One region of the Acaryochloris thomasi RCC1774 genome, then DNA from elsewhere that is predicted to be linked to it. Evidence: riboswitches for the same ligand, from Rfam matches in the RefSeq annotation. Region 1 holds a riboswitch; each other region holds the start of a gene.
The links. A riboswitch is a leader RNA that binds a small molecule or an ion and turns the genes downstream of it on or off. The one in region 1 is predicted to bind cyclic di-GMP.
Positions count from the first base shown of each region.

Region 2: it holds a riboswitch for cyclic di-GMP, as region 1 does, so the genes downstream of both, C1752_RS14305 (hypothetical protein) here and C1752_RS21935 (YHYH protein) in region 1, are expected to answer to the same signal.
Region 3: it holds a riboswitch for cyclic di-GMP, as region 1 does, so the genes downstream of both, C1752_RS10620 (DMT family transporter) here and C1752_RS21935 (YHYH protein) in region 1, are expected to answer to the same signal.

Region 1 covers NZ_PQWO01000019.1:6,252-12,031, reverse strand. Annotated here, with positions in the region: gene C1752_RS21940 (AAA-like domain-containing protein) at 1-542, opposite strand, end outside; gene C1752_RS21935 (YHYH protein) at 733-1,827, opposite strand; cyclic di-GMP riboswitch class I at 2,113-2,197, opposite strand; gene hemB (porphobilinogen synthase) at 2,432-3,418, shown strand; gene C1752_RS21920 (Rid family detoxifying hydrolase) at 3,752-4,138, shown strand; gene C1752_RS28110 (hypothetical protein) at 4,180-4,431, opposite strand; gene C1752_RS21915 (aminotransferase class V-fold PLP-dependent enzyme) at 4,779-5,780, opposite strand, start outside.
Region 2 covers NZ_PQWO01000008.1:156,390-162,169, forward strand. Annotated here, with positions in the region: gene C1752_RS14295 (helix-hairpin-helix domain-containing protein) at 1-1,070, shown strand, start outside; gene trpS (tryptophan--tRNA ligase) at 1,112-2,119, opposite strand; cyclic di-GMP riboswitch class I at 2,367-2,456, shown strand; gene C1752_RS14305 (hypothetical protein) at 2,797-3,273, shown strand; gene C1752_RS14310 (hypothetical protein) at 3,644-4,105, shown strand; gene C1752_RS14315 (FAD-dependent oxidoreductase) at 4,370-5,780, shown strand, end outside.
Region 3 covers NZ_PQWO01000005.1:233,002-238,781, reverse strand. Annotated here, with positions in the region: gene ylqF (ribosome biogenesis GTPase YlqF) at 1-279, opposite strand, end outside; gene C1752_RS10625 (hypothetical protein) at 286-639, opposite strand; gene C1752_RS10620 (DMT family transporter) at 770-1,138, opposite strand; cyclic di-GMP riboswitch class I at 1,276-1,366, opposite strand; cyclic di-GMP riboswitch class I at 1,580-1,670, opposite strand; gene C1752_RS10615 (NADPH-dependent FMN reductase) at 1,841-2,389, opposite strand; gene C1752_RS10610 (DUF3084 family protein) at 2,442-3,944, opposite strand; gene C1752_RS10605 (DUF3110 domain-containing protein) at 3,970-4,347, opposite strand; gene C1752_RS10600 (translocation/assembly module TamB domain-containing protein) at 4,640-5,780, shown strand, end outside.

The sequences.
Region 1 (5,780 bases):
TGTTCATGCCAGAACCGCAGCATGGGCAAAAATTCTTGCGCAATTTTAGGGTGCTCGAAGATCTGCTCGACATGACTGAGAGCCAAAACGATCTCACTCTCAATGGCTTCCAGTAAATACTCTTCAAAATAGAGCGTGCAGCTTAGCTTAGCCCCAATCTCTGGATCCCAGTACTGATCGAGACAGGCTGCTTGCTTCAACTGCCGTGCTACATTCGCACAAAACCAGCGGAGAAATTTATCTAAGCTTGTGTAAACGGATTGCTCTGCCGTCTGAAAGTTGACCCTGACCGTCTGGTAATCCTGAACCTTGGCATAGGCCATTAATCGCAATAGAAGCGAGCGTTTCCCCATTCCTTGAGGAGCCTGGATGCGGATCAAACTACCGGGTTGGTCAAGCTCTTGATAGGCTAGCTGCTCAATATTAGAACGCTTGATATAAAGCGATGAACTGAGTGGAACGGCCCCTCCGGGGAACTCAATCTTTGGTAACCGCCCTCCAGAGAAAGATTGTCTCGCCCTATCCATCGCAGAAAGGTCCATACCTAAGTTCTTAAATTGCTCGGGCGGCTGACATCTTGAATAAGCTTTAGTAATCGCCTGTTCCATTACGTCTGTGATGGCTCTCTGATAGCTAGACAACTAGAGGAAACGTTCAGGGTGAGTACGGTTGACAGTTGCCCCTAGTATTCCCAACTTCGCTAAGGAACTCAATTTATCTCCACGTCATTGGCTAGTGAGGGGGATGATGCCGATGCGGGGAACCGTGAGGTGGCGAAAACGGATGATGATGCCCAGAAGGCGGAAAGGGCGGTCGCCGCCCGCCTGCTGATGGCCGATGATTCTGATCTAAGCGTTGTTGGGGCTGTTGCTTTATGTGGGCCGCAGGACGTGACTTTGGACGGGATGGAAACTGTCTCAGTCCAGCAGATTTTTGATGTCTAAAGCTGATATCAGGAGTGCCGCGAAAACAACGGGGAATGAAAGGAAACGTCGTCGTGATGAAGTAGTGATAGATCCCCTGTGGATACTCAGGGGTTTTTCCCTGACGTCCATTACACTGATCGAGATTGCCTAGCCCAGCTATAAATTCGTGGTCCTGAACAAAGGTGCCATCATAGCGTCCTCCTGGGCCACTGGGGCGTTGTCCTTGCTTAACTCGGTAGCTTGAGACTGCTGCAGTGTTTCCAGATGAAGCGTAGATAGGAAAGCCATCTGCAGCATACCCGATGAAGATGATGGGCTGATCGCGACCTTGCTGCTGGATAAGACCTAGCGGCAAGCCGTGGTAATGATAAGCACCCGTTGGCTGAACGTGAGCATGGCTTTGATCAATCCCAAGATTAATGCGGCCTGATAGGGCTTCATAGCGCCATTCTGCTTTATTCTGTGCACTAAAAGCATGGCTGGGTCCCTGAGATGTCCAAACCTCTGCTGTTCCTGGATCCAAAGGAATACCATTGAGTGCGACACCAAACAGGCTCCCACGCAGTGCCGTTATTTGGGTTGCTAATTTGGGGGTTGTCGGTACTCGAAATCGATAGGTTTGCGGCGAGATGCTATTGGGATTGCCAGGATTGGGAAATGAACCATGGGTATGATCTGGAATGCCGTTAGCGTATATGTAGCGGCTGTCCCCTTCCAGTTGGATTCTGACCTGATTCGTATTGACAGAAGCCTGACTCAGTTTTTGCGTTGAATACTTGTGATTGTGAGAAGTTGTGTCACCGTAGGTTTCTCCGCTAGTGGAAAAAGTAAGAATAACCGACAGCAGTAATCGACCCGATTGCCGACCGATGCTCACGAGACACTCCTGGCTAACGTGCATAGGGATTTTCTTCTCTTGGGGGTGCTTTTAGAGTGCCCCCAAGAGAAGAAAAACTTCGAGATGTTTCTGTCTTTTCTGCTGCTCTAAACTATATAGAAGACTCAACTGACCTGTTCACAAGAAGTAGGCTTTCAATCCAGACAGCTACGCTACAGCACTCAACTCGGGGTCAGGATAGCATCGGAAGCTCCCAACGAAAAGGCTTTTGGATTAAATGCTGAATGATGACCCACTTGAGAGTTAAGGGTAACCACTCTTCGTCTGAGAAAAATTTTGTAAAGGCCCTTCGGCACTAGCAGCCACCATACTGTAAAGCTTAGGCCTGCTAATTTGTGTCTTGCCCTTTCGATGCAAGGTACCCTTTCGAGAGCCAGCTACAGGGCGACTTAGGGGGGATCAGTGCCGAGTAGGCGTCCATCCTAGCCTCGGAGAAATGGATCGTCAAGGGACTCTGAAATCGATCTGTGAATATATAGAAACAATCGCGGAATTGAAAGGGGTCGAGTGCAACAGTAGAGTATAGGGTGTTGTCTTTTTGCTGTCGCATCTACTCTGCATTTCTTCAGCAAAGCTCAACCTATCTACCGTATTGTTGCTAAAAATCATGTTCCCCAAACATCGTCCCCGCAGGCTCCGCAGTCATCCGCAGCTGCGTCGCATGGTTCAAGAAACCGTCGTCACCACTAGTGACCTGATCTATCCTCTCTTTGCGGTACCAGGGGAAAGCGTTTCCCAAGAAGTGACATCGATGCCGGGAGTCTATCAGCTATCGGTGGACAAGATTGTAGAAGAAGCTAAAGAAGTCTACGACCTTGGCATCCCATCTATAATTCTGTTTGGGATTCCAGATGATAAGGACTCTGAAGCGACAGGGGCGTGGCATGATCACGGCATTGTGCAAAAGGCATCGGCAGCCGTCAAAGAGGCGGTGCCGGATCTGGTGGTGATTGTCGATACCTGTCTGTGCGAGTATACCCAGCACGGTCACTGCGGCTATTTAGAAACAGGCGACTTGACGGGGCGAGTTCTCAACGACCCGACGCTGGAGCTGCTGAAGAAAACGGCAGTGTCTCAAGCTAAGGCTGGGGCCGATATCATCGCTCCTTCGGGCATGATGGACGGGTTTGTGCAAGCGATTCGAGAGGGGCTAGATACCTCTGGATTTGAGGATTTGCCGATTCTTTCCTATGCCGCTAAGTACTCTTCTGCCTACTACGGACCTTTCCGAGATGCGGCGGATTCAGCGCCTCAGTTTGGCGACCGCCGCACCTATCAGATGGATCCGGCTAATTCTAGAGAAGCGATCAAAGAGATCGAGCTAGACCTCCACGAAGGAGCCGACATGCTGATGGTGAAACCTGCCTTGGCCTATATGGATATCATTTGGCAGGTAAAGCAGGCCTGCAATGTGCCGGTGGCGGCCTATAACGTGTCGGGTGAGTATTCGATGGTGAAGGCTGCAGCCCTCAACGGCTGGGTTGACGAAGAACGAGTGGTCATGGAAACGCTGACCAGCTTTAAGCGAGCGGGCGCAGACCTAATCTTGACCTACCACGCTAAAGATGCGGCTCGCTGGCTAGAGTCGCAATAGGTTTTGTGCTCATTGAGTGGGCTGAATCATGCCTTTGCTAGCAGCGATGGAAGTATCCCAGTTGCACTTGGCCCTCATTCCCCAGCCCCTTCTTCCAACCTTGGAAGAAGAGGGGAACAAGATAAAAGTACTCAAAGTCCCTCGCCCAAAATTGGGAGAGGGACTTAAGGTGAGGGCCGTGCAATACTTGAGCGAAAGTAGGATGCTCCCATAGCGAGTAGCGATTGCGCAAGGAGAACTGTCCTCAGCAGATACTTTTAGCCTGCCTCTGTTGCTTATTATCGCAGAGGAAGCGAATGCTATTGTGAGTAGTGCTCTGACTATCGAAGCACTATGTCTCACTCTATTATCCATACCGATCATGCTCCGGCTCCCGTGGGGCCTTACAATCAGGCTGTTCAAGCTGCTGGGATGATCTTTGTCTCTGGGCAAATTGCGCTTGATCCCGTCAATGGGACGATCGTGGGGACAGGCGTGAGCCAACAAACTGAGCAAGTGATGAAGAACCTGGCGGCAGTGCTAGCAGCAGCAGGTGTGGGTTGGCCGCAGGTGGTGAAGACAACGGTTTTTCTGGCCGATATGAATGATTTCTCGACGGTCAATCAGATTTATGCACAGTACTTTGATGAGGCAACTGCCCCTGCCCGAGCCTGTGTTGAGGTGGCTCGGCTCCCGAAGGATGTGTTGGTGGAAATTGACTGTGTTGCGGTGGCCCATTAGCAACGAGTTGTCCAATTCCTGAAATAGGCCACCGCAAATCGCTAACGATTGCAGGTTTCCCACACTTCGGCGATGGTCTGAAGCGTTTCTTGTAGGGTCATGTTGCGTAGCGTTTCAGCATAGTGAAACTTCAAGCTGATGGCGAGCTGTTTGCTTTCTGCTGAGGCTTCATGGCCGTTGCCACGGGTATCTCTAATGCTTTTTTCGGTCATCATAGTTTTTGAGAGGGTGAGGTGGGTATGAGCAGTGGGGTGAATATTGAGTCCCTGAGGCCGAAAATGTTGACAAGCCAAAATGCTTTGACAATCAGCGTAGAGCTATCAGCAAAGCAGAAAGATATAACGGTCCCTGTTGGGATGAGTAAAGATGAATGGCCACGGTGGTGTGGCCGATGAACTTAATCCCCCCTTAAACTCAGCAAGTCAAGACGAAAATGTCATGAAGGTGCTGAAACAAGCATGATTGGATTACGTCACGCCTGTAATCAAACAGTACCGAATATTCACGTAGAGTCTCTTCAGTAATTACACGGAACTTATGTAAATTCCCTTGCTAAAGTTCTGTGACTCTACGGAGATGTTGTACTTTTGTGACTTCAATTGAGAGATTTAGGCCGAGGAGAGGTCTGAGAGTGGGCATATTATCGCGTACTCATGATTTGAGAAATTTGCGCTGTCAGCTGATCGATCTCGGAGTCTAGTGTTAAGTAGTGGACACAGGCCCGTACGCATTGGGGATCGGCAATTAACCGGACCATCATCTGATGGTGTTCGAGGTCTTGAACCAGCTTTCGGTGTTCTGCACATTGGAAGGAAACTAAGCCCGATTCAGGGGGAGCAGAGCGAAGACAATGGATACCAGGGATTTGACGCATCTGCTGCCATAGTTTTTGGCTCAGCTGTAGGATGCGCTGATAGCGATCTTGGGCGGTCCCCCATTGCTGCTGATGCTTTAGGGCTGCCGTCAGGCCGACAAACAGAGGATAGGCTGAGGTGGCAATTTCAAAGCGGCGGCCATCGGGTTGCCAGCCTGTGGGGTAACCGGAGGAACTAACGGTGACGCCGCGCCAGCCCATGTAAGTGGGTTCTAGCTTCTCTAAAGCGTTGGGACTGACGTAGAGTCCACCGAGGCCGTCGGGACCGCACCACCATTTGTGGCCGGTGAAGGCGTAGCAATCAACATCTAGTTCTGCGAGGGAGAGGGGGAGCACGCCCACGGACTGAGCGGCATCCACTAGGATTAAAATTTCGGGTTTTTGCTGTCGGCACGCCTGAATGAGGGACTGTAGCGGCAGAACTTGGCCAGTGTTCCAAAGAATATGGCTGATCGCCAGCATTTTGGTCTGAGGACGCAGGTGTTCAAGGACGGCTGCGATGGGATCACCTGCGTTGAGGGTTTCTAGGATAGGGCAAGTGGAAAATTCGATGCCGAAGCGACGCTGGAGCTGTTGGGCGGTGGCGATCACGCTGGGATGTTCGCAGTCTGATAGAAGTAGGTGATCTCCGGCTTTCCAATTAATGCCCCAGAGGGCGATGTTGCAGCCGGTGGAAACGGAGTCGGTGAGGGTAATGGTGCTGGAGGCGACGTTGAGTTCGGTTGCGATCGCATCCCTAGCTCCTTCAACCTGCTGCGTAATCCATTT
Region 2 (5,780 bases), on a different contig from region 1:
AAGTGGAGCCTCCCGATATCAATCGCTCCGGTGTTGACTTCACCCCTCTAGAAAAAAATATCTTGTTCGGTCTTTCTGCCGTTCGCAATGTTGGCCAGGGGGCCATTGAGGCGCTTATTGAATCTCGGGAAGAGGGTGGCCCGTTTGTATCTTTAGCCGATATTTGCGATCGCATCGACTCCCGCGTCGTCAACCGCCGCGCCCTAGAAGCATTAATCCACAGCGGCGGCTTTGATGAACTAGAGCCAAATCGCCATCAGCTCGTCAAAGATTTAGAGCTAATTCTGGAATGGGCCCAGTCCCGCGCCAAGGATCGCGCCATTGGCCAAGGCAATCTGTTTGACGTCATGAGCAGCGTTGCGGAAGCCCCTGCAGCCTACGAATCTGCCCCCAAAGCGCCCCCCATCGAAGACTACCCAGAATCGGACAAGTTGCGCCTAGAGAAAGAAATCCTTGGCTTCTATATCTCAAACCATCCGCTGCGCGAAGTGGAGCGTCCCGCTCGCCTAATGGCCCCCATTAGTCTGGCGAACCTAGAAGAGCAACCCGAAAACACCACCGTCAGCGCCATTGTCCTGCTCACTGAAGTGAAGCCCATTATCACGAAGAAAGGCGATCGGATGGCCATTGTTCAGGCCGAAGACCTGACCGGCAAAGCTGAGGGAGTCGTTTTCCCCAAGAGCTTTGAGCGTATTGGAGAGCATATTGAAACCGACCTACGTCTAATGATTTGGGGTAAAGTAGACCGCCGGGATGACCGCATCCAGTTGATTATCGAAGATGCAGAACCCATTGAAGAAGTTCGGTTTGTGATGGTTGAGATCCCCGCCCAAGATGCAGGTAATATCCAGCGGCAGCAGCAACTACGCGACCTCCTGCGCCAGCAGTCCGGCGAAGGTTTCGGCGGCGCCAAGGTCTCTGTGGTTGCCAAAATTCAAGGACAGCACCAAAGTCAGTTAGTGCGCCTCGGCCCCCAGTTTCGCGTCCAAGATGAGCGAGCTGCCGTCCATGCTCTGTCCCAGGCCGGGTTCCAAGCCCAGTCTTCTGGGCTTCTAAACGCGACCGCATAGACCTGCGTCAAGCGCAGCGGGATAGCAGCAATGACAGCCCCCTAAGCCGGTAGGTATCCCAAGGCGTCTTTCACCTGCCGGAGCGTTTCATCAGCAACCGATTCAGCCTGTTCTTGCCCCTGCTTTAAGACAGTCTTGAGATGGGATTTATCTTGGGTTAGGTCTGCATATCGCTCTTGAATCGGACGGAGAGCCTCAATCGTCGTCTCAGTCAAAAGCGGCTTGAATTGTCCCCAGCCCATTTCAGCGCATTCGGTGGCAACGGTCTCCTTCGTTTGCCCAGAAAGAAGCTGATAGAGGGTCAGCAAGTTGTGACATTCTGGACGTTCCGGGTCATCAAAGGTCAACCCTCGAACCGGATCGGTTTTACATTTTTTGATCTTCTTCTTAATCTCGTCGGGGGAATCGAGCAGGTTGATGCGGCTCAGTTCTGACGGATCTGATTTGGACATTTTACGGGTGCCATCAGTTAGACTCATCACTCGTGCCCCAGAGGTTTGAATCAAGGGCTCTGGCACCTTAAGAATGGGATGATCTTCGCTGCCGTACTGAAAATTGACCCGAGCGGCAATATCTCGCGTCAGCTCTAAATGCTGCTTTTGATCTTCTCCCACCGGCACTAAATCAGCCTGGTAGAGCAGAATATCGGCAGCCTGCAGCACCGGGTAGTCTAAAAGTCCAATGCTGACGTTATCGCCTTGCTTGATCGCTTTTTCTTTGAACTGAATCATGCGCTCTAGCCAGTTGAGAGGCGTAAGGCAGTTCAGGAGCCAAGCTAATTCGGCATGGGCTTTAACGTGGGACTGAACAAAAATATGGGTGTGTTTTGAGTCCAAACCACACGACAAATAAAGCGCAGCCAGAGATTCTGTATTAGCAGCCAATACCTTTGGATCATGAGGAACGGTAATGGCGTGTAGATCAGCAATAAAAAAGAAGTTTTCATACTGCTGCTGTTGGTCGACCCAGTTTGCGATCGCACCTAAATAATTGCCTAAATGTGGCGTACCGGTGGGCTGCACCCCAGAAAGAACCCGTTGCTTACTCATGCCATCCCTAAGTTGCTACGTCAATTTTGAGTGATTAAACACACAGGCTATCTAGTGTAAGCCAGCACGGACAAGCCTTTTGAAGTGAGCCAGATATTTGCAATGGCTGCAACGCTCCGCATTTACACCTAAATAATCCTCTATGTCTACAGCGAACTTCAGCATATCCTCGGTTAAATCTTGCTATTTTGGCCGTTATTGTTGGGTTATTGGGCTGTCATACCCCCCGCATATAGCCCATACTAAGTCCCCGAAAGGGCAACTCGTTCCGAAAGGGCAAGGCGCAAACTAGCAGACCTAAAAACCATCTAGGGGTATGGATGCTGCTAGTTCCGAAGGGACTTTACTTACTACAGCAGTGACCTCTGTTCTACGAGCAGGGGTCATTTTGCTTTGTGGGAACTTTTATAAGTCTCTTCAGGCCTGGGACAGCTTTTGTAAAAAAATTATTAATTACCACCCCAAAACTACTGACCTTTGAGGGAAGAGTATGTTACGTTGTCGGCTAGCGGTGTCTTAATTTATCGAATATTTCACAATTCTCGATAGATCGCTTAAGATGTTGTGATATTTAAGTATTGTTGTGGGGGGAGTCTCTGGAGATTGATGGGTTCATGAGCATAATTAAAAAAACTGGTTCTGTTGCGGCATTGCTTGCCTGCCTTTCATACGGGAGCGTGAACTCAGTTTACGCAGCCCAGCTAGACTTCCAAGATCCTTTTCAAGGTGACGCTTCTGCCCAGCCCAGCCAGGCTGACATAGATGCTGACCTTTGCGAAGAAGATTTTTCGCCTGTGGAGTCAGAGCTAAATTCGTTAAATCTTGGTCCTAACCTTGTAGCGAGCGCAGTCGTATCTGACACCCCCCTCCTCATTGCTCAGGGTCCAATTTGCGACCTAGGCGGAGTAGCCCCTGAGGGTGGTGGTGCACTCGGTGCCGGAATTCCATTGCTTCCCGTCTTAGGTGGACTAGCTGGTGCCGGTGGTATCGCAGCGGTGGCGGCGACGGGTGGCGGTGACGGTGACGGTGACGCTCCGGCTCCTCCTACTCCTGCCGTGCCTGAGCCTGCAGAGCTAGCAACGGCTAGCCTATTTGCAACATTGGGTGTTGCTGGCGTTCTTCTACGCCGCAAGAAAAAGTCTGAAGATGTATAGAGCTGCTCTAAGTATGTAGTTCTAGAGATTCTTCAAGGTTCGATAGTATGCCGGTTCCGTTCACGCGGGGCCGGCATATTTGCTTAGAAAATATTATGTCGCCGTTCCGTAAGTCAGAATATTGCGTTTATGCAGGTCATTTGGATATCTGTAGTAGCTCGAATCCTTGAAAAGCTGCCAGGAGAAGAACTGACGACTCTGGATCAAGTCAGTCTACGATGAGCAGATGCTAAGTTCGTAAAATCGGCTAAAATGCTAGAATATCGCAGTGTTGTTGTGGAAAAAGTCCCTGGAGATTGATGGGTTCATGAGCATAATTAAAAAAACTGGTTCTATTACGGCATTGCTTGCCTGCCTATCATATGGAAGCGTGAATTCAGTTTACGCAGCCCAGCTCGACTTCCAAGATCCTTTTCAAGGTGATGCTTCAGACCAGCCCAGTCAGGCTGACATAGACACCGATCTCTGCGAGGAAGGTTCTTCCCCTGCAGAGTCAGAGCTAAACTCTTTAAATCTTGGTCCTAACCTTGTAGCGAGCACAGTCATATCTGACACACCTCTACTCATCGCTCAGGGTCCAATTTGTGACCTAGGCGGAGTAGCCCCTGAGGGTGGTGGTGCACTCGGTGCCGGAATTCCATTGCTTCCCATCTTAGGTGGACTAGCTGGCGCCGGTGGTATCGCAGCAGTGGCGGCGACGGGTGGTGGTGACGGTGACGCTCCGGCTCCCGCTGTACCTGAGCCTGCAGAGCTAGCAACGGCTAGCCTGTTTGCAACATTGGGTGTTGCTGGCGTTCTTCTACGCCGCAAGAAAAAGTCTGAAGATGTATAGAACTGCTCGAAGTACGTAGTTCTAGAGATTCTCTAAGTTCCAATCAAGATGCCGGTTCCATTTATGAGGGACCGGCATTCTTGTTTAAGACGATGTGCAATTTAATAGCTGAAACCCCTGTATTCTCGTTGTCTCTTGTCAAATAGGGTGATCAAGAAAAACGTAGTATCAAGCCTTTCAGAAAAGTCGCACACGGCCTTGTTTAGGCAAATTTTATCTCGTTATCCTGTAAGCGAGACTGCTTTATGTATGAGTGTAATTTAGATGTCCATAGTGAATCACATCCTCGGCAAGCTTCCGGGCGAATACCTAACAGCTCTAGAGCAAGCTGATCTGAAATGGGCAAATCTAAGGCAGGACTCTTCTCCAACGATTCCTCAGGTGGTCGTCCAAAGTCAGGCCCCGCTCAGCACTATAGCCTGGGACATCATTATTTGTGGGGGCACCCTAGGCATTATTATTGGAGCTGCCCTGGCTCAGCGGGGCTGGCGCGTCGCTTTGCTAGAGCGAGGTATTTTGCGCGGGCGCGACCAAGAGTGGAATGCTTCTCGCGCAGAGGTTAGTACATTAGTCGATCTGGGATTGCTCTCACCTGAACAACTTGAAGAGACAATTTCCACCGAATTCAATCCCCTGCGCCTCCGGTTTCATGGGGGTAAAGAGATTTGGGTCCGCGATGTTCTCAACCTGGGCATCAATCCTGTCATTCTTTTGGAATTTTTGAAGCAGCGATTCCTAGCAACCGGCGGCCGCTTGCTGGAGCAGGTGCCTTTCTCAGGTGTCGTCATCCATCCCGATGGCATTGAGGTAAAAAGACAGCAAGGACAGCCACACCTTACCGCACGCCTGCTGCTAGATGTTATGGGACATGGTTCCCCTATTGCAGCCCAAGCCCGCAACGGCCAGAAACCGGACGGCATTTGCCTCGTCGTTGGCACCTGCGCCCAGGGAATGGCCGAGAACCTTACAGGTGACTTACTAGTCTCCAATAGCCCAATTCAAAACCATAGCCAGTATTTTTGGGAAGCCTTCCCAGCCCGTGACGGTCGCACCACATATCTGTTTACCTATGCCGACCTCCAACCTCAACGCCCTAGCCTCAAACAACTCTTTGCAGACTATTTCCAAGAGTTGCCCAGCTATCAAGAGATTGAGCTCTCTCAACTGCAGATTCAGCGAGCCTTATTCGGCATGTTTCCGAGCTATCGCCAGAGCCCCCTAGCGCTGCCTTGGGACCGTCTCCTAGCTCTTGGAGACAGCAGCGGCAACCAGTCTCCCCTAAGCTTTGGAGGCTTTGGGGCCATGATGCGCCACCTCAGTCGCTTAGATGCGGGCATTCATGAAGCACTGACCTGTGACTGCCTCACCCAAAAAGATCTGGCCCAACTACAGCCCTACCAGCCCAATCTCTCATCGACATGGCTCTTTCAGAAATCAATGCGTGCCCCGATTAACAACATCGGAGACCCTAACGCCATTAATCACCTACTTTCTGTTGTATTTGAAGCGATGGAAGATCTAGGGGAGCCTGTTCTTAAACCATTCCTGCAGGATGTCGTTCAATTTGTGCCGCTCTCACAAGCCCTCCTTCAGGTCTCTGTGCGCCACCCTCAGCTCATACCCACGATCTTGGCACAGCTGGGACCTGTAGCGCTAGCACAGTGGCTACCACACT
Region 3 (5,780 bases), on a different contig from region 1:
ACCATGTTGCGCATCGGTAAAATAAGGCGTCAGCTCCTGGGCTTTGAGATACTCTCGCCATCGATCCACCGCACTCACAGGAATCAGATCAACGCGATTCATCACGAGAATATGGGCTTTCTCGCCAATCCACTGGGCAATTTGGGGATGACGGCTGGCGAGGGGAATGCGACAGTCTCGCACTTCTAAGACAACATCAACCCGCTTGAGCTGCTCCACGAGTGCCTTTTCAGCTTTAGCAATGTGGCCGGGATACCATTGAATCGGTGGAGTGCTCATTCAGACTCAACAATCAGAGGATTCAAAGGACTGGCTAGCGGTACTACCGATATCTTCAGGCCCATATTCTCCCTGACTGGAAAAGGTGAGTTCGTCGTTCTGCTGCTCACCACAACCCTTGGCTGTTTTTTCTGCGTCATATTCGTACTCAGCGGCTTTTGTAGGAGGCGCACTTTGCGGCCTATTTGCGCCTGCAGAATTAGGGACCGTCAAGAGGCCGCCAGGAGAAGACAGGACGTCTCTAATACCCTGCTCAACTAAAGTTTGTTCAACGGGGTCCAAAGACTGAGCTTGCGTAGGACAGGCAATACCCGCAAACACACAAAAAATAGCGAAGGGAAATAGTTTAGAGGTGATCACTGACCTGGCACTCCATAAAGACAACAACTGTGAATACAGGCTTTCGTTGCAATACGTGGACATTGACGCGAGACATTTGATTCTATGATCACATATCTACTTTGAGACTGCATACATTTACAACACGAGACTACCGCTGCCACGCAATCAGAATGACGCCACAAACGATGCAGCCTAGCCCTACTAAGCGGCTCAGGGAAATGGCTTCTTGAAAAGCAAAGTAGCCCAACAAAACTGAGACGAGATAAATCAGCGAGGCAGCAGGACCAGCAACGCTAAGACTGACGCGGGTCAAGAGCATGATATAGCTAATGGCACCGAACGCATAGCAGGCCAGTCCCACCAACAAAGCGGGCGTCGTCGCAATGCTGAGCACGTGACTCAGCAGGTTGGTACCTGTGACTTTGCCGAGCTGCAGGGCACCTGACTTTAGGAAAAACTGCCCTGCGCCACTGAACGCAATTGAAATGAGTAGCAGCAAAAATTCTGCGGGTGTCACAAACCTGCGCTGCCTCCTATCGATCGCTGTTTTTATCCCTCACAACTCTAACGCTGGTTGGTGATCAAGACGACCGCGAAAACAAGCAAGGCCCCTACCCAGAAGGTAAAGGCCCTTGCTCAATGAAGTAAAGTCTCTTCGGAACCAGCAGCATCCATACCCCTAAGATGGTTTTTAGGCCCGCTGGTTTGCGCCTTGCCCTTTCGGAACAAGTTGCCATTTCGGAGACTTGGCTGGGCTAATGTGGGGGGTATAACAGCCCGATGAATCCATATTAGAATCTTTATTTTCAGCTTTTAAGCGTGAAAATACGGATTTTCAGCTATTTTCCAGACTCTCGGCTTCCGGGATTATACGGTCGTGCGCTGCGGCACCTCTGTTCTAAAACACAAAGGCCCCTACCCAGAAGGTAAAGGCCCTTGCTTAATGAAGTAAAGTCTCTTCGGAACCAGCAGCATCCATACCCCTAAGATGGTTTTTAGGCCCGCTGGTTTGCGCCTTGCCCTTTCGGAACAAGTTGCCATTTCGGAGACTTGGCTGGGCTAATGCGGGGGGTATGACAGCCCAATGAATCTATAGTAAACCCTAGTTTCAAAGACATTAACCGCGAAAATACGGATATTCTCTTAAATATCGGCGAAAGACACACCGTAAAAACACGGATGTTTTCTTTACACAGAAAAAGTACTGCGCGCTTTGACTCTAATTTTGACTGGGGCGAAGCTTTTGGGTTGTGATAACAAGGCTATCCACAAATTTATCAAGCCGCTCCGCTAATTTGGGGTCCTGGAGATTGCCGCTGGCATCGAAGGCTTGCCAAGCTTGGCCGATGGCGACCTGCTCTGGAATCATCATGGCATGAACCCAACGCGTGATCAGTCGCAGTTGATTGAGCGCATTGCTGTTGGCCTGCCCGCCCAGAACGCTGATGGCTCCGGTAACTTTGCCTGACAAGTGCTCAAAGCTCAGTAGGTCTAAGGCATTCTTCAAAACGCCGCTGACGCCGCCGTGATATTCCGGCGTCACTAAAATCAAGCCATCAGCTTGGCGCACGGCCTGCCTCAGCTTGACAACATCTGGATAGCCTGCGTAGTCATCTTCACCTTTGCAGAAAGGGAGGTTCAGCGTTCGCAGGTCTAGTATCTCCACTTCAGCCCCTAAGGCCTCTGCTCTCTTGAGCGCTAGCTTCAAAGCATCAAATGAGTAAGATTGCGATCGCAAACTTCCACTCATCCCAACCAGTTTTATCATTAAACGTATTCGTAACGACTACACATAAGCTAACAAATTAGCGAAGAGAGCGTTAGGGCGTGGCGGGATCACCACTGCGTAGAATCACTTCTTGCCCTTTGAGAGCAACGAGCTGCAGCACCAATGGACCGGCGGTGAAAACAGGGTTAGGTGCGATCGCCTGAATGGAAACAGGGGTGTTATCATTACGGTCTTTGAGGGCCAAGACAAATCTAAATAGCTCGATTTGCTGGAATGAGCCAACGGTCCCGGTCAGGGGATCGGGCAGCACCCCTGACTGAATGGCCTGCTGATTAGCATCTGAGAACAGAATATTGAGGCGGTTAAGAATCTGTTCATCAGATAAAGCTTCAGGGGTCAAGGACGTCACGGCCAGAGTCTCTTCCGATTCAAGCACCAAGCGATTCACGGCCAATTGAGGTGCCACCAGGACAGTCTCCTCTCCTTCTAGATAGTTGGCTGCTGCTAAAATCCGAATCAGGTAGGGCTTGCCATCGCTAACCTGGCTGACGACTCGCTCAACGGACTGACTCGTAATTTGCACGACCTGCTGATCTGGGGCTAGGTCTGGGGGATTGATGAGCACAATGGCGGCGGTTCGAGCCTGTCTGAGGAGAGTGTTAAGCACTTCGAGAGCCTCCTCACGGGTATCGATGTCCTCAACCACCCCAGAAGACAGCACTTGGCCGGTACGGATAGTAATATTGCCGCGCCGCAACCCAATCAAAAGCGCTTCTACATTTCTTTCAAGGCGCTGGCGGTTGCGCTCTAAAGTCGCCACGTCTTTCTGCAGCTGCGATCGCTGCTGCAGAAGATCGCCTCGCTGGGCATTGGCCTGCTGAAGCTGAGCTTGAGCCTCTACGACGGCGGCTTCAAACTGCTGTTGCTGTACTTCCGCCTGCTGAAGCTGCGTTCGAGCTGTGGCAATAGCATCTGCCAATCGACGGCGCTGTGCTTCTACTCCCTGCAGTCGTTTCTGAGTTTGATTACGCTGCTGAAGAAGGCGCTGCCGTTCAGCCTGAATCTGGCGTTCTTCAGAGACGAGGCGAGAGATTTTCGATCGCAACACCCTCGCCTGCGTGGTCGATTTTCTCAGAGTGTTCTGGGCCTCTCGAAATCGTGCTTGAAACTGCTGCAGCTTCGCTTCGCTTTTTCGCTGACGGCTTACCGAAGTCCGCAGGGTACGATTGACCGCCCGCAGTCGCCGCACTGATTCGGTTAATTCAGCCCTTGCGATCGCAAGCTCATCTTCACTTTGATTTTTCTGTTGCAGCACCTCATCCCGCTCAGCCCTGAACGTACGGAGCTGACGTTGGATAGTCCCGATCCGAAAGATAGCATCCCGGAGTTGACCATTCGTAGCCAGCAAGATCCCCATCGTGGTTGCCGACGTTACGCTCCCCGTCAAAATCGTAATCAACACCGCCGTCTTCTTCGGACGCAGGTTAAATAAACTTAGTCTCGCCTTACCAACACGGGACCCAATTCGGTCGCCCAGTGTCGCAATCACTCCCCCCAAGATGATGATTGACAGAATTAGTAGATAGCCAACCATGAAACTCCAATTGCGAAACGGTTGGTCACTCTAGCAATCTCTCTAGCTGCCGCCGGATATCATCCAGGTTATCCTGCGGCGGGCCAGCCGGCTCCGGTTTTTGATTCTCCTGCCACAGCGTTGCATCCATATTTTGCTCAGGCGGGATTTCTAACTGGCCCTCAGGAACAAACTTGTACCCCAATCCCGACTGCGAACAAATCGCCTTGATTTCCTCTTCATCAATCGGTTCCACCGTCGGCTCCAAGAAATCTTGGGCCTCTAGCAACACCGCAAATCGGGTCGCATCATCCTCAGCCTCAAACGCCAGCACCATATCTTCTCCATCCGGCGGGTTGACCTTGAGCGTATGAATGCCCTCATTATCAGTCCCCACATTGAAAAGCAGAACAAACACTTCCATGATTTCGTCTGGCTAAAGGTCAGTGTGCACGATCTTGACCGATTTAGGCTTTAAAGAGCCGATTAATCTAAGCACCATTTTTCTGTGCCATGATAGCAAGCGCTGGTTCCTCCTGTAGAGTTTTAGCAAACAATCAAGCCGGGTCACACCCAACTCACACCCAGAACATCTACTATATATAACCGCTACACTCGCCCACCCCGCGAGCGCCATAATGTCAGACCCTTCCTCCGAAGTAGAGACTCCCCCTACTTCCTCGCCTCCAACCCGTCCTAGACGTAAGTTTAGACCCGTGCTTAGCCTCCTGCTGTTAGGCATAGGCGGTGGTCTTTGGTGGGGCGATCGCTTCGTCAAACAGGAATTGGCTCCCACCATCGCCAAGGACCTCAGCAAATCTCTTAACCGCCCCGTCAACGTAGGGGACGTCACCGGCTACTCCCTTACCGGCATCGCCATCGGCCCCTCCAGCATTCCCCCCCATGAACAAACGCTCAATGGCCGTACCACCCTCGACAGAGATTCAGTTGAGATCGACGCGGTTAAAGCCAACTTCAACCTCTGGAAGACTCTGTGGACCCGCACCATTGACCTAGACATCACCGTCATTAATCCCCGCCTGTACCTCGATCAGAATCAAGAGGGACAGTGGTTAACCACCCAACTCACGCCTCCCCAAGACAGTAAAAGCTGGCTGAAAACAGAGATTAAAACCGTCCGGCTACGCCAGGGGCAGATCAAGGTGCAGCCTTGGGGCAAAGCGGCCCGGCAGCTCAATCCCCTCAATGGAACCCTTGCGCTCGCTAACAAGAACCAGACACTACGGCTGAACGCCACCGGCACACTTGATTCTGGTGGGCAGGCCACCCTTAAAGCTGACTGGCAGCAACCCGAACAAACCCTGAAGCTATGGGCAAGTCTGAAAGATCTAGATGTCCCGCCCCTACTAGACCTCGCGCCAACCTTACCGATTACCATTAAATCGGGGCGAGTGAGCGGTAACTTAGAGGCTCGTTATCAGCCTGAGCAACCCCTAACTCTGGCCTACAAGGGTCAAATTGAGGCCGCTGACACCACCGTTACCTCCGAGAATATCCGAGTCCAAGCCAGGCGACTGCAGACTGATCTGCAGGTCCAATATCGGCCTAAGGTGCTCCCCAAAATTACCGGTGACGTTCAGGCACAAGACGCCAACGTTTGGGTACCTGAGGATCTATTTTTAGACAACAACCGCCAGCAGCGTCAGAACTTGAGACGCGTCAACGGCACCCTCAAATTTTTAGGCACGCCTCGGCAGCAGGTGCAGTTTGATCTGCGGGGCAACTTGGCCTCTGGCGGACGCCTCAGAACGAAAGGTGCCGCGCTGATTGCGCTCAAGGACCAGAGATCGCTGATCTGGCCGCAGTTGAATCTATTAGTGCAGGGTCGCAACCTCA